DNA from 4 places in the Kitasatospora sp. NPDC023385 genome. Region 3 is predicted to be linked to each of the others. Evidence: riboswitches for the same ligand, from Rfam matches in the RefSeq annotation. Region 3 holds a riboswitch; each other region holds the start of a gene.
The links. A riboswitch is a leader RNA that binds a small molecule or an ion and turns the genes downstream of it on or off. The one in region 3 is predicted to bind cyclic di-AMP.
Positions count from the first base shown of each region.

Region 1: it holds a riboswitch for cyclic di-AMP, as region 3 does, so the genes downstream of both, AC0B61_RS00895 (glycoside hydrolase family 16 protein) here and AC0B61_RS29335 (M23 family metallopeptidase) in region 3, are expected to answer to the same signal.
Region 2: it holds a riboswitch for cyclic di-AMP, as region 3 does, so the genes downstream of both, AC0B61_RS00085 (transglycosylase family protein) here and AC0B61_RS29335 (M23 family metallopeptidase) in region 3, are expected to answer to the same signal.
Region 4: it holds a riboswitch for cyclic di-AMP, as region 3 does, so the genes downstream of both, AC0B61_RS21845 (M23 family metallopeptidase) here and AC0B61_RS29335 (M23 family metallopeptidase) in region 3, are expected to answer to the same signal.

Region 1 is NZ_JBVOOL010000001.1:203,908-207,140, reverse strand. It holds gene AC0B61_RS00905 (alpha/beta hydrolase) at 1-271, shown strand, start outside; gene AC0B61_RS00900 (phenolic acid decarboxylase) at 410-739, opposite strand; cyclic di-AMP (ydaO/yuaA leader) riboswitch at 1,129-1,294, shown strand; gene AC0B61_RS00895 (glycoside hydrolase family 16 protein) at 1,296-2,585, shown strand; gene AC0B61_RS00890 (hypothetical protein) at 2,716-3,233, opposite strand, start outside.
Region 2 is NZ_JBVOOL010000001.1:14,772-18,004, forward strand. It holds gene AC0B61_RS00080 (sirohydrochlorin chelatase family protein) at 262-1,221, shown strand; cyclic di-AMP (ydaO/yuaA leader) riboswitch at 1,665-1,834, shown strand; gene AC0B61_RS00085 (transglycosylase family protein) at 1,821-3,185, shown strand.
Region 3 is NZ_JBVOOL010000024.1:61,181-64,413, reverse strand. It holds gene AC0B61_RS29345 (GNAT family N-acetyltransferase) at 1-33, opposite strand, end outside; gene AC0B61_RS29340 (hypothetical protein) at 76-951, shown strand; gene AC0B61_RS29335 (M23 family metallopeptidase) at 1,019-1,897, opposite strand; cyclic di-AMP (ydaO/yuaA leader) riboswitch at 1,910-2,068, opposite strand; gene AC0B61_RS29330 (YiaA/YiaB family inner membrane protein) at 2,264-2,554, shown strand; gene AC0B61_RS29325 (ATP-binding protein) at 2,938-3,233, shown strand, end outside.
Region 4 is NZ_JBVOOL010000013.1:211,073-214,305, forward strand. It holds gene AC0B61_RS21845 (M23 family metallopeptidase) at 293-1,306, opposite strand; cyclic di-AMP (ydaO/yuaA leader) riboswitch at 1,309-1,489, opposite strand; gene AC0B61_RS21850 (MFS transporter) at 1,862-3,233, shown strand, end outside.

The DNA of each region.
Region 1 (3,233 bases), on a different contig from region 3:
CAAGCGGCGCCGCGACGAGGCCGACCTGATGTGGCGGCTGAAGAACCTGCCGCAGCCGAAGGCGTCCGTGCTGCTGGCCGGCACCAAGAAGGGCGACGGCAACTACCGCCAGGAGACCGAGGCCTTCGTCAACGCGGTGCAGAGCCCGATGGCGGTCTCGTACAGCATGCTGGAGAACGGCGGCCACAACTTCGAGACGTGGAGCGCGCTGCTGCCGTCCTCCCTGGAGTGGCTGTCGCAGCACCTCAAGGTGCCGAACCAGACCGCCTGACAGCCGGACCGGGCCCGCCCGACGACCAAGCATCCGAACGACCCGCACCCCCGGAGCCCGAGGCCTCAGAGCCTCGACGCCCCAGAGCTTCGACGCCCCAGAGCTTCGACGCCCCGGGGGGTGCGGTGGTCGCGCGGCTCAGGCCACCTGCTCCAGCGTCCCGGTGTGCAGTTCGCCGACCCGGCCGCCCTCGCCCTCGAAGGTCCAGAAGGCCCGCACCGTCAGCTTGCCAAGGTCCATCACGTGGCTGACGGTGATCCCGCTCTGCTCCGTCCAGCTGACGAAGTAGACCTCCGGCGCGACCTCGGCGACGTGCAGCCGCACGTCCTCCCACTGGCCCGCGGACTCGCCGAGGCCCTCCCAGCGCAGCCGAGTGCCGTCGGCCGAGTAGGTGTTGCGGAAGGCCGCGCCGTTGTCGGCCCGGAAGAGGTAGGTGCGGCCGGCGAAGGCGGGCAAGGGCGCGATCATGGTGGGGCGGCTCCTCGTGTCCGTGTGGGGTGCTCTTGTGCACTGCGGAAGATGTCAGGCCTCCAATTTATCCGACCGGGTGCACTCGGTCGGCCCTTTGCCACGGTCCGGTCCCGTCTGATCCGCCACCGTCGCGTCCGGCAGGGAGCGCGTCCCGGGGAGGGGCCCTTTCGATCTGGCCGCCTGCTCGCCGACCGCCCGCCGTCCGCCCAATCGGGGATTGATCCAACTCCGCCGCCACGCAGCGTCGTTGATCGACACCACTGTGAGCTGCACGACAACCGGCCCGGCAGAGTTGTCCGTTCACGTACGGCCTGCCTAGCCTGCAACGGTCGTCCGCCCTCGCGGACCCCGCCGCCGGGACGCCGAGTCCCGTCCACCCGTCGGCGGGTCACCGAGCACCACAGCGGACGGGAGCGGGGGAACCAAGGTCGGCGCCCGGCTCGTGCGCTCATGCGTACGGACCGCGGCTAGGGGTGAAGCCGCTCCTCAGGCGGCCGGGCAACTGCAGCCCGAACCCGACAGCTCACCTCGCAGGCGTCGCAGAGGTCATCTCATGCTCAAGCCTGCCCAGCGCCACGCGCCGCGCCACGCCCGCCCGTCCCGCCACGGCCGCAACGCCGCGCTCGCCGCCACCGGGGCCCTCGCCATCACCGGCGCCGGCCTGCTCGGACTGCCGTCCGTCGCCGGTGCCCAGGCGGCCACCGCGCCGACCGTCACCCAGGACCGCCTCGCCCCCGCCACCATGGTCGCGGGCAAGGCCACCGCGGCCTCGCTCGGCCTGCACTCCTCGGCCTGCTTCACCGCGAAGACCGTGGGCGTGGGCGTGCGCGACGCCCACGGCGCCAACCTGGACTTCCCCGGCAACGCCTCCAACGTGCAGATCTGCCCGAGCGGGGTGAACTTCACCAGCGGTGCGCGCACCCTGCCCGCCGGGACGTACAGCCAGTTCGGCTTCTGGCAGGACCTCGGCGGCGCCTGGCACAACCTGCCCGCGCAGCAGCTGGTGGTCTCCGCGGCCGGTACGTCCACGCCGAACCCGTCCCCGACGGCCACCCCGTCTCCGACGACCACCCCGACCGCCACGCCGACCACCACCCCGACGGCCTCCCCGAGCGCCACGGCGAGCCCGACCACCCCGGCGCCGTCGTCGCCGGTCGCCGGCAAGGCGCTGACCTGGTCCGACGACTTCAACAGCCCGATCAGCTGGGGCCAGCGCTGGGTCGGCGACAAGAGCACGGCGTACAAGTACGGCAACCACAACCCGGGCGACAACAAGCTGGACTGGCTGAACAAGAACAACGTCAGCGTCGCCAACGGGGTCGCCACCTTCACCGCCACGCCCGGCGGCCCGGCCATGGAGGACGGCACGCAGTCCTGGAACACCGGCTTCCTGACCACCGAGGGCTCCAGCGAGGGCTTCCAGGTCAAGACCGGGGACTACGCCGAGACCCGGGTCAAGCTGCCCTCCGGAACCGGCGCCTGGCCGGCCCTGTGGACCTGGAAGAACGGCAACGGGGAGATCGACTCCTTCGAGTACCACCCCGACAACCCGAACCTGCTGGAGCTGACCAACCACGTCAACCCGGGCAACCCCAAGTACTACACCGACGCGAGCGCCATCGCGAAGGACCAGTGGGTGACCATCGGCACCTACTACGGCGCCAACTCGGTGGACTGGTACGTCAACGGCGCCAAGGTCTTCTCGGACGGCAAGGGCGTCGGCGCCAACTGGTCGGCGTACCTGATCCTCAACCTGTCGGTGTGCGCGGGGAAGTACCACCCCGCGCCGCAGGGGACCGCCCCGATCACCATGGCCGCCGACTACGTCCGCGTCTACCGCTAGACCCGGGCCCGCGTAGGCCCGCAGCCACGCAGGCCCACAGCCACACGGGCCCACAGTCATACGGGCCCGGGCCCGCGCAGGCCCAGGCCCGCGTGGACCCGGGCCTGCGTGGTCCGGGAACCGGCAGCTCTCAGGAACCGGCAGCCGTAGCGACCACCGTGATGTCGAACGGCTGCCGGTCGTTGTTCCCGTCCTGGTCGTCCGCGCCGTGCACCGCGACCGAGCCGCCGTGGAGCGTGCCGATCGGCAGCTCGGGGGAGAGCCGGACCGGGATGAGCGCGGTCGCGCTGCGCAGGGACGGCAGTCCGGGGCCGAAGACGCAGCGGACCTGCCGACCGCGCTCCAGGACCCTGCAGTCCTGGGGGAAGAACGGGCCCTCGGCGCTGACGCCCCTCGGCAGGGTGACCACGACGGTGAACGGCGATGCGGTGGTGTCCGGGCCGCCGTTGGCGACGAAGGCGTGGACGGTCGTGGTGCCGCCGGGCGGCGCCGGGTCCGGATCGAGCCGGACCACCGCCAGGTCGGAGTCGGACGGCACGGCCGCCGGAGCGGGCAGGGTGGACGGTCCGGCCACGGCGGGCACCGCGGAGCCTCCGGCAGCCGGAAGTGTGGACGGCCCGACCGGCGCCGGAAGTGTGGACGGCCCAG
Region 2 (3,233 bases), on a different contig from region 3:
CGCCGTGACCCTGCGTCAGGCGACCTCCATACTGTGAGACATCTCACGCACCACAGCCGCAACGCCGCGCCCCGCTGGGCACGTCAAGGCAATGGCCCACACTCACACGGGGGTTGGGCGAAGTATGTCCGGATTGTAGGCAAACCACCCGAACCGGGACCGAAACGCACCGGGTCCGTACCAGGTCCGTGCCGCGATCGTCCGAAACCTGTGCGGCAGCCGACTGCAGGCCTGACGGGCCGATGTCCTACGATCTCCGGCATGAGCACCGCAGCCATCCCGGGCGCGCCACTGCCCGTCCGCACTCCAGGCTCCCGTGCGCGGGGGCGCCACCGTCGTCCCGAGCGCCCCGAGATCCCGGCCAGCGCCCCCGCCCTGGTGCTCGCCGTGCCCGCGACCGCCGGGCCCGAGTCCCGGTCGGTCGTCGAGGAGCTGCTTTCAGTCGTCCGCAGCGAGCAGAACGGCGTCCAGGCGACGGTCGGCTACCTCCCCCGCGCGTTCGCCGAGGACGGGGGCGGCGACGACCGCACCGTCGCCGAGCTCCTGGCGGCCACCGCCGAGGCCGGGCTGCCGATGCCCGTCCTGGTGCCGCTGGTGCCCGGTCCGCACCACTTCCTGCCCGAACTCCACGCGCTCGCCGCCGAGTACGGCGCGCCCGTCACCGACGCGCTCGGCCCGCACCCGCTGCTCGCCGAGGCCGTCCACGTACGGCTCTCCGAGGCCGGGCTGGCCCGTGCCGACCGGGCCCGGCTGTTCGCCATCGCGACCGCCGCGGACGGCGTGGTCCTGACCACCGTCGGAGGTGAGGACGCGGCCGCCGCGGCCGGCATCACCGGCGTGCTGCTGGCCGCCCGACTGGCCGTCCCGGTCGTGGCCGCCGCACTCGACGTGCCCGGCTCGGTGGCCGCGGCCGTCAACCACCTCAAGGAGACGGGCTCGCAGCGCCCGGCGCTGGCCCCGCTGGTGATCGGGCCGGAGGCCGACTCCGAGCTGCTGGCCACGGCCGCCGAGGAGACCGGCTGCCCGTCGGCCGCGCCGCTGGGCGCCTACCCGACCGTCGGCCAGCTGATCGCCTCCACCTACCTGGCCGCGCTGCCCACGCCGTCCCCGGAGGACCTGGCGCGGGCCGAGGCGGAGGCTGCGGCCGCCGCCGAGGCCGAGGGAGCCATGGAGGGCGCTCGCGGCGCCCACGCGGCCGCCCAGAGGTCTGTCGGACAGTAGACGCCGCGCGTCCGTCGACGCGCACGAAGGGCCCGGAACGGCTTCCGTTCCGGGCCCTTTCGCTTTGCTCCTCCTCCTGCGCCGTACCGGAGTTAAGCCGACCATGGAGAGAAATGTCCGATCTGGCGCTATTTGCAGGTAATTGACCGGCGCACTCTCCGGCGCTCGCATCACGCCTTCCCCCTGACTTGAGCAGTACGCGGCTCCGCGCCTCGACGCTCCGTCACACTTTTCCTGAGGCAAAGACAGTTGTGCACATCCGCAATGCGATTGCCGAAAAACGATCATTTACGATCATGATGGCCAGCCATTTTGGCACTTCTCTCTAAACCGTGATGAGCGTCACAGGTGTTTGCAGTTTGAACTTAAGTCTGCTTAACGTGCTCCCCGTTCGTGATTCCACGGACCCAGTTCATCCGCGACGCCGAGTCCTGCCGTCGGATGTTCTGGCAGCGCGAAAACGCACCACGGCAGGAGCGGGGGAACCACAGGTAAGTCGCCCCGGACCGCTCTTCGGAACGGTTCAGGGCTAGGGGTGAAGCCGCGCTCAAGCGCGGCCGGGCAACTCCAGCCCGAATCCGACAGCTCACCTCGCAGGCGTGGGAGAGGACCGCGTCTTCATGCTGCCCACCAACGGCACCCGTCTGTCCGGCCGCACCCGCCGCGTGATCGCCGCCATCGGCGTCGCGGGCATCGGTCTCACCATCCCGTGCCTCGTCTCCGGCACCGCCTCCGCCGCCTCCGTCGCCACCTGGGACAAGGTCGCCCAGTGCGAGAGCGGCGGCAACTGGAGCATCAACACCGGCAACGGCTTCTACGGCGGCCTCCAGTTCACCTCCAGCACCTGGGCCGCGTTCGGTGGCACCGCCTACGCCTCGCAGGCCAACCAGGCCACCAAGGACCAGCAGATCGCCGTCGCCGAGAAGGTCCTCGCCTCGCAGGGCCCCGGCGCCTGGCCCGTCTGCTCGATCCAGGCCGGCCTGACCAAGGGCGGCGCTCCGGCCGCCGTCGACACCTCGGCCGGCACCGCCTCCGGTTCGACCGCCGCCAAGCCCGCCGCCCAGGCTGCCAAGCCGGCCCCGGCGCAGACCCAGACCCAGACCCAGGCTGCGAAGCCGGCCAAGCCCGCCGCGCCCGCCCAGGACGGCGCGCAGGCCGCCACCGGCTCCGCCACCAGCGACTGGGCCCAGAAGCGCCAGCAGCAGGCCCAGAGTGGCGACTACACCGTCGCGGCGGGCGACTGGCTGTCCGCCATCGCCGACAAGAACAACGTCCAGGGCGGCTGGCAGCGGCTCTACGAGCTCAACCGCGGCACCCTGACCGAGGGCCCGGACACCATCTACCCGGGCCAGCACCTGTCCTTCGGCGACCGCGGCCAGGCCCAGCCGTCCGCCTCGGCTGACCAGTCCTCCTCCGCCGACCAGTCCTCCTCGGCCAAGGCCGGTTCGGACTTCACCTGGTTCAACCGCTCGCAGAAGTCCGGCCAGTCCGCGAACGGCGGTGCCGTGAACGCCCAGCCGACCGCGCAGACCCAGGCTGCGAAGCCGGCCGCCCCCAAGCCGGCCGCCCCGGCGCAGACCCAGACCCCGGCCCCGGCCGCCACCGGCAGCATGGCCGCCGCGGTGTCCTTCGCCGAGTCGAAGGTCGGCCAGGCCTACGTGTACGGCGGCACCGGCAACGGCGGTTGGGACTGCTCCGGTCTGACCCAGGCCGCGCTGCGCGCCGCGGGCATCTCCGTCCCGCGCGTCGCCGCCGACCAGGCCGCCGCCAGCACCCACGTCTCGCTGGACAGCCTGCAGCCGGGCGACCTGCTGTTCTGGTCCAACAACGGCCAGGACTCCGGCGTCTACCACGTCGCCATCTACGTCGGCGGCGGCAAGTACGTCGAGGCCGCCAACCCGAGCTCGGGCGTCCGCGAGCAGACCGTCGCCAACTGGGCGCCGGACTTCGCCGGCCGAGTCTGAGAACACCGCACGGCCGACGGCCGACAGTGTTCGGCGGACGGACGGCGG
Region 3 (3,233 bases):
CAGCCGGGGGCCGGTGAGTCGTACGGGGACCATGGCTGCCGACCCTACCCGCGCCCGGCGGCTACCGTTCGGACTATGAACGACGAAGACCTGCGGCTCCCCCCGCGCACCAGGGCCGCCGACCTGCTCGCCTGGGCGGCCGAGCAGGGCCGCGCGCCGGTGGCCGAGGCGCCACTGCGCGCGGTGCTGGCACTGCTGGAGCTGGGCGACGGCAGGATGCACGACGGCTGGCCCGAACTGACCTCGAACGCGGTGGAGCACCTCCTGTACGAGCGGCTCCACCTGTACGTCCAACCCGCGCCCGAGGAGGATCCGCTCGCGTACGGCGACGCCGTCCGGCTGCTGGTCGACCACCAGCGGGCGGCCCGTCGGCTCAACGCCAAGCGCCAGGAGCGGCTGCACGCGGAGGCCGAGTGGCAGGGCGAGGTCGCGGCCGGGCTGCTGCGCCGCGCCGACCTGGTGACCTGGCCCCGGCTGTACGCGGTGCTGCTGCACGCGCACGGGGTGGAGGTCGCGGACGGGGAAGCGGTGCGGGCCTGGCTGACCGGCTTCGCCGAGCTGGCGGAGGAGGAGCGGCTCGCCGCGTACGAGGCGCTGGCTCCGGCCGGCTGGCTGGACGAGCCGGACCCGCAGGGCTGGGGGCTCGGCCGGCTGCTGTCGGTCGGCATGGCCACCGACGGCGCGCGGCGGCTGCTGGAGCAGGGCCTGATGCGGCGCAGCTACCGCAACCTGGCCGAGCTGACCGCGCTGGGCCGGCCGATGCCGGACGAACTGGCCGGGGACTTCGGGCAGTTCGAGGAGGCGGCGGTCGGGGCGGCGCTCGACCTGTTCGGCGAGTGGACGGTGCCGGGGCTGCCGCGGCTGCTGGTGGAGGAGTTCCCGGAGCTGGCGCCGGAGCCGGGCCCGGAGGAGATCGACGCGTACCTGGCGCAGTTGCCCGCGGAGGAATGACGTACGGCGCGGCGCCCCCGGAGACCGCCGGGCGGCCGGGCGGGGGCGCCGTGCTGCGCGCCGGGTGTCAGGGGGTGAGGCCGCGCTGCTCGAGCCAGGTCTCCGGGTCGACCGGGGCGCCGCCGCCGGGGCGGACTTCCAGGTGCAGGTGCGGGCCGGTGACGTTGCCGGTCGCGCCGACCTTGCCGATCTGCTGGCCGGAGGTGACCTGGCCGGAGCCCTTGATGATCGAGGAGAGGTGGCAGTACCAGATCTCGGTGCCGTCGGGCAGCGTCTCGACGATCCGGTAGCCGTACGAGCCGGACCAGCCGGCCGAGGTGATGGTGCCCTGGCCGAGCGCGTGGACGGGGGTGCCGGTGTCGGCGGCGAAGTCGAGGCCGGTGTGCAGGTTGGCCCAGTACCGGGCGCTCTGGCCGTAGTGCGCGGAGAGCCGGTAGTCCTTCACCGGGAGGGTGAGGGCGGCGGCCTTGGCCCGCTCGGCCTCGTCGGCGGCCCGCTTGGCCTCGGCCTCCTTGGCGGCGGCCTTGGCCTCGGCCTCCTGCGCGGCCTGCACGCGGGCGCCTTCCTCGGCGGCGGTGCGCTGGCTGTCGGCCTGCTGCTGGATGCGGGCGGCGAGCGCGAGGCCGGGGTCGGCGGAGAGGGCGACCGGGGTCTCGTCCGGGGCCTCGACGGCGGGGGCGGCGGCCGGGGTGGCGGAGGCGAAGCCGGTGGCGCCCAGGGTGGCCGCGACGGCGGTGACGCCGAGCAGCGGGGAGGCTCCGCGGGTCTGACGCGGCATCCGGTGCCGGTTGGTGTCGGCTTCCGGGACGAAGCCTTCCGGGCCGGAACCCTCCGGGTCGAAGCCTTCCGGGCCGACGGCCTCGGGGCCGTCCGGGCCGGGGTGGTCGAGGAGCCGGGTACCGGTTGCGGGGCCGGCCGGGTGTGCCGGGGTGTGCGTCGACGCCACGGAGGCGCGCTCCTTTCCTTCCTTCGCGCCTACCGGGTTAGCTGACGGGTTCGGAGCAGGAAGGTCTCCTACGGCCGGGCCGGAGCCCCGCCGATTCACCCCAGGGAACGTGGTTCCCCGGCTCCCTGACCTGCCCGGAGGCCGGCCGGTGGGATTAGGCGACGGCGCACGGTGCCGTCTGGGTACGGCGTTGAAGACCGCGCTGCGTTATCAAACGTTAATCCTAGGAGGCTCTGATTCCAAGCCATCCGTCGGGGACGGCCGGGGAGCGAGTGATCGGACGTCAACGAACGACCCTTCATCCGAGCACTCATCTGAGTACTCCTACTCATGTGCGGCCCGACGGGGTGGCCGCATCCTGACGTCATGAGCGCACCGATGCAGAACGGCACGACGGCCGCCTACCACGTCCAGGCCGTCCTTTCCTTCGCCCTGTCGGGCACCGCCCTCGCCGCCGGGATCGCCTACCTGCCGGTCGGCGGCTGGACCCGGGCCTTCCTCGGGATCGGCCTCCTCTACACCGTCACCTCGGCGTTCACGCTGGCGAAGGTGATCCGGGACCGGCACGAATCGAACGACATCGTCAGCCGGGTGGACCAGGCCCGGCTGGAGAAGCTGCTCGCCGAGCACGACCCGTTCAAGGTGGAGGGGGTCTGAGCCCGCCGCCCCCGACCGGCTCGTCACCACCCTCACCACCGCGCTCCGCGCCTGGCCCGCGGAGGAAGCCGGCCCGCGGACCCGAGGGGGAGCCCGGGCGGGGGACGGTGTGGTGCTGCCACTCCTGCACCGGACGCCGCCCTTCGGCGACACCCTGCACACACGCCCCACACATCCTGGGAAGCGAATCAGCCATCGGGCGTGGCCCGGACGCTGCACGACGGCCCGGCCGGAGCCAGACCGAGGCAGCGTCAGGCCCGGCGATCGGGGTCGAACGAGGCCGGATAGAGACCGGATTGACTCGATATTGACGAGATCCGGTCACTTGGCGAGATCCGTTCACACCTTCGTAGGATCATCACCCTAGAATTCGCGGCGTGACGATGACTCAGTGGTCCGTAACGGCAACCGGCATACTCGCCGTCCTCGCCCTCGTGGCCGCCGCGCGGTACCGCGCCGTGTCCGTCACCCAGCGCGGCCGGGCCGACGCCCTCCAGCGCTCGCTGCACATCGCCGGTGAACACCTCCTCCTCGAACGCAGCCGCCGCGGCGCCGAACTGGCGGCCGTCCAGCAGGAGCAGGAACTCACCGCCTCCACCCAGCGCGCCTTCCTCAGCGTCGCCCGCCGGATCCTGGTGATGGCCCACGACCAGCAGGCACTGCTGGACGAGATGGAACG
Region 4 (3,233 bases), on a different contig from region 3:
GGCGCACCGCGAGCGCCGGCACCGCCGGCGAGACCGCCCCCAGCTGTGAGCGCGCTCTCGAACGACCCCAGCCGCCCCCGACCACCCCCAGCCACCCCTGGCCGACCCCGGAAAAGGCAGTGGCCGGCCCGGCTCGTGAGGGAGGTTGGTCCCACGAGCCGGGCCGGCCTGGGCGTGTCCCGCGCCCATGTCCGCCGTACGGCGATCACCCGGTCGAGCGGTCACCCGACATGACCATCCCGGAGGATCGATTCGCTCCGCAGCAGCGGTGGTTCCTGAAGCCCCGGAAGGGTCAGAGCGCGACGCCGTGCGCGCGCAGGTAGGCGACCGGGTCGATGTCCGAGCCGTACTCCGGACCGGTGCGGATCTCGAAGTGCAGGTGCGGGCCGGTCACGTTGCCGGTGGCGCCGGAGAGGCCGAGCTGCTGGCCGACGGTGACGGTCTGACCGATCTTCACACCGATCGACGAGAGGTGCGCGTACTGCGCGTACTTGCCGTCGGCGAGCTTGATCTCGACCTCGTTGCCGTAGGCGCCGCCGTTGCCGGCCTTGACCACGACACCGTTGGCGACGGCGCGCAGCGGGGTGCCGGTGGAGGCGACGAAGTCCTGGCCGGTGTGGTGGCCGGAGGCCCACATCGAGCCGGCCACGCCGTAGGCCTCACCCAGCACCGGGTTGGCCAGCGGGGCGACGTAGCCGGAGGTGGCGGCGACCGGAGCGGCCGTCACGGCCTGGGCCGGGGCGGCGGTCTGGACCTGGGTCTGCACCTGGGCGGCCGGCTTGGCGGCTTCGGTCTTGACCTGGACCTGGACCTGGGCCTGCGGCTTTGCGGCCGCGGCGGCCTGGGTGACCGGCGCAGTCGGCTTGGCGGGAGCGGCCGGCTTCGCCGGGGCGGCGTCCGCGGACGGCGCGGCGGGGTGGCCGGCGATCGCGAGCTGCTGGCCCGGGAAGATCAGGTTCGGGTTGGCGCCGACGACCGAGCGGTTCTGCTCGAACAGCGCCTGCCAGCCACCGTCGACGTGCTTGACGTCGGCGATCTTGGACAGGGTGTCGCCGCTGACGACGCGGTAGCTCTCGTGCGCGGTGGGCGCGGTGGGCGCGGCAGGCGCGGCGGTCTGGGCGGCCGGCTGGGCCTCGGCGCCGGCGGCGGACTGCACAACCGGGGCGGCCGGGGCAACCGGGGAGGTGTGCGCCTGGGCGCTCACCGCGGTCACGAGCGGAAGGACGAACGAGACGCCGGTGACGGCGGTGGCGATGCCGATACGGGCGGCGCGGGGCAGGACGATACGACGGGCCTGTGCAGGCATGGAACTTTCCTCTCCGACGCCTGCGAGGTGAGCTGTCGGGTTCGGGCTGGAGTTGCCCGGCCGCATGCGCGGCTTCACCCCTAGCCGGCCCTGGTCGTCCGCGCCCTGAGGCGCGAACTCCGGTCCGGCGACTTACCTGTGGGTCCCCCGCTCCTGCCGTACAGAGTTCAGTTCGAACCACCGGGCAGCGGCAGGATTCGGCGTTCCGCCCGGCGGATCCGTCCGGACTGGCCGGGCGGTCGCTGAACTAAAACCCATCCGTTCGGGTGAAGCAATGTCGATCTCTTGAATCGACAACCACCTACCGCCCCGCGGTGACCCTCCGGATGCCCCCCTGCACGATGCGTACACAATCCATTCACCGCGCGCCACTGATCCACGACCCTCCGCCCACATCCCCAACACTGCGCAGCCAGCCCATCACGCAGCGCATCCGACCGACACACCCGCCGGTGACCCTTGTCACGTACGCCCCACGGGGCGCAGGATCGGGCCGTGTCCACCTCCGAGGCCGGCACCCTGCGCCTGGGCACCGCGCAGGGTCGCTGGGTACTAATGGCGACCGTGCTCGGCTCCAGCATGGCGATGCTCGACGGCACCGTGGTGAACGTCGCCCTGCCCCGAATCGGCACCGACCTCGGTGCCTCCCTGGCGTCCCTGCAATGGACCCTGAACGCCTATCTGCTCACGCTGGCGGGCCTGATCCTGCTCGGCGGCGCGCTCGGCGACCGGTACGGCCGGCGCCGGGTCTTCCTGATCGGCGTGGTCTGGTTCGCCGTCGCCTCCGCGACCTGCGCCGCCGCACCGAACATCCAGGTCCTGATCGCCGCCCGCGCCGTGCAGGGCATCGGCGGGGCGCTGCTCACCCCGGGCTCGCTCGCCATGCTCCAGGCCGTCTTCCACCCTGACGACCGCTCGGCCGCGGTGGGCCTGTGGTCCGGCCTCGGCGGGGTGTCGGCCGCGATCGGCCCCTTCCTCGGCGGCTGGCTGGTCGACGGCCCCGGCTGGCGCTGGATCTTCCTGCTGAACCTGCCGCTCGCCGCCGCCGTGATCGCGGTCACCACCCGGTCCGTGCCGGAGAGCCGGGACGAGAGCGCGTCCGGCCGCTTCGACGCGCCCGGCGCGGTGCTCGCCGCGCTCGCCCTCGGCGCGATCACCTACGCACTGACCGCCGCCGGGGAGGGCGTCTCCGCCACGGTGTGGGTCAGCGGGGTGATGGGTGTCCTGCTCGGCGCCGCCTTCGTGGTCGTCGAACGGCGCGCGGTCGAGCCGATGCTGCCGCTCGGCCTGTTCTCCTCCCGGCTGTTCACCGCCGTGAACCTGGTCACGCTGTGCGTGTACGCGGCGTTCAGCGGCGTCTTCTTCCTGCTGGTGGTGCAGTTGCAGATCGTCGCCGGCTTCTCGCCGCTGGTCTCGGGTTTCGCACTGGTGCCGATCACGGTGCTGATGCTGGCGCTGTCGGCCCGCGCGGGTCGGCTCGGCAAGCGGATCGGCCCGCGCATCCCGCTCACCGTCGGCCCGCTGCTGTGCGCCGCCGGGGTACTGCTGATGCTGCGCACCGGCCCGCACTCCTCGTACTGGGCGGACGTGCTGCCCGCCGTCACGGTGATGGGCTTCGGCATGACGCTGCTGGTCGCGCCGTTGACAGCCACCGTGCTGGCCGCCGTCGAGGTCCGGCACGCGGGCATCGCCAGCGGGGTCAACAACGCCGCCGCCCGGGCGGCCGGCCTGCTCGCGGTGGCGGCTCTCCCGGCGCTGGCCGGGCTGAGCGGCGACGCCTACCGGGTGCCGTCCGCCGTCGACTCCGCCTTCCACACCGCGATGCTGATCTGCGCGGGCCTGCTGGCGGGCGGCGGGCTGATCGCCTTCGCCACCGTCCGGGGCAACGTCCTCGCCCCGGCGGACCACCCGGTCGCCGAGCCGGACT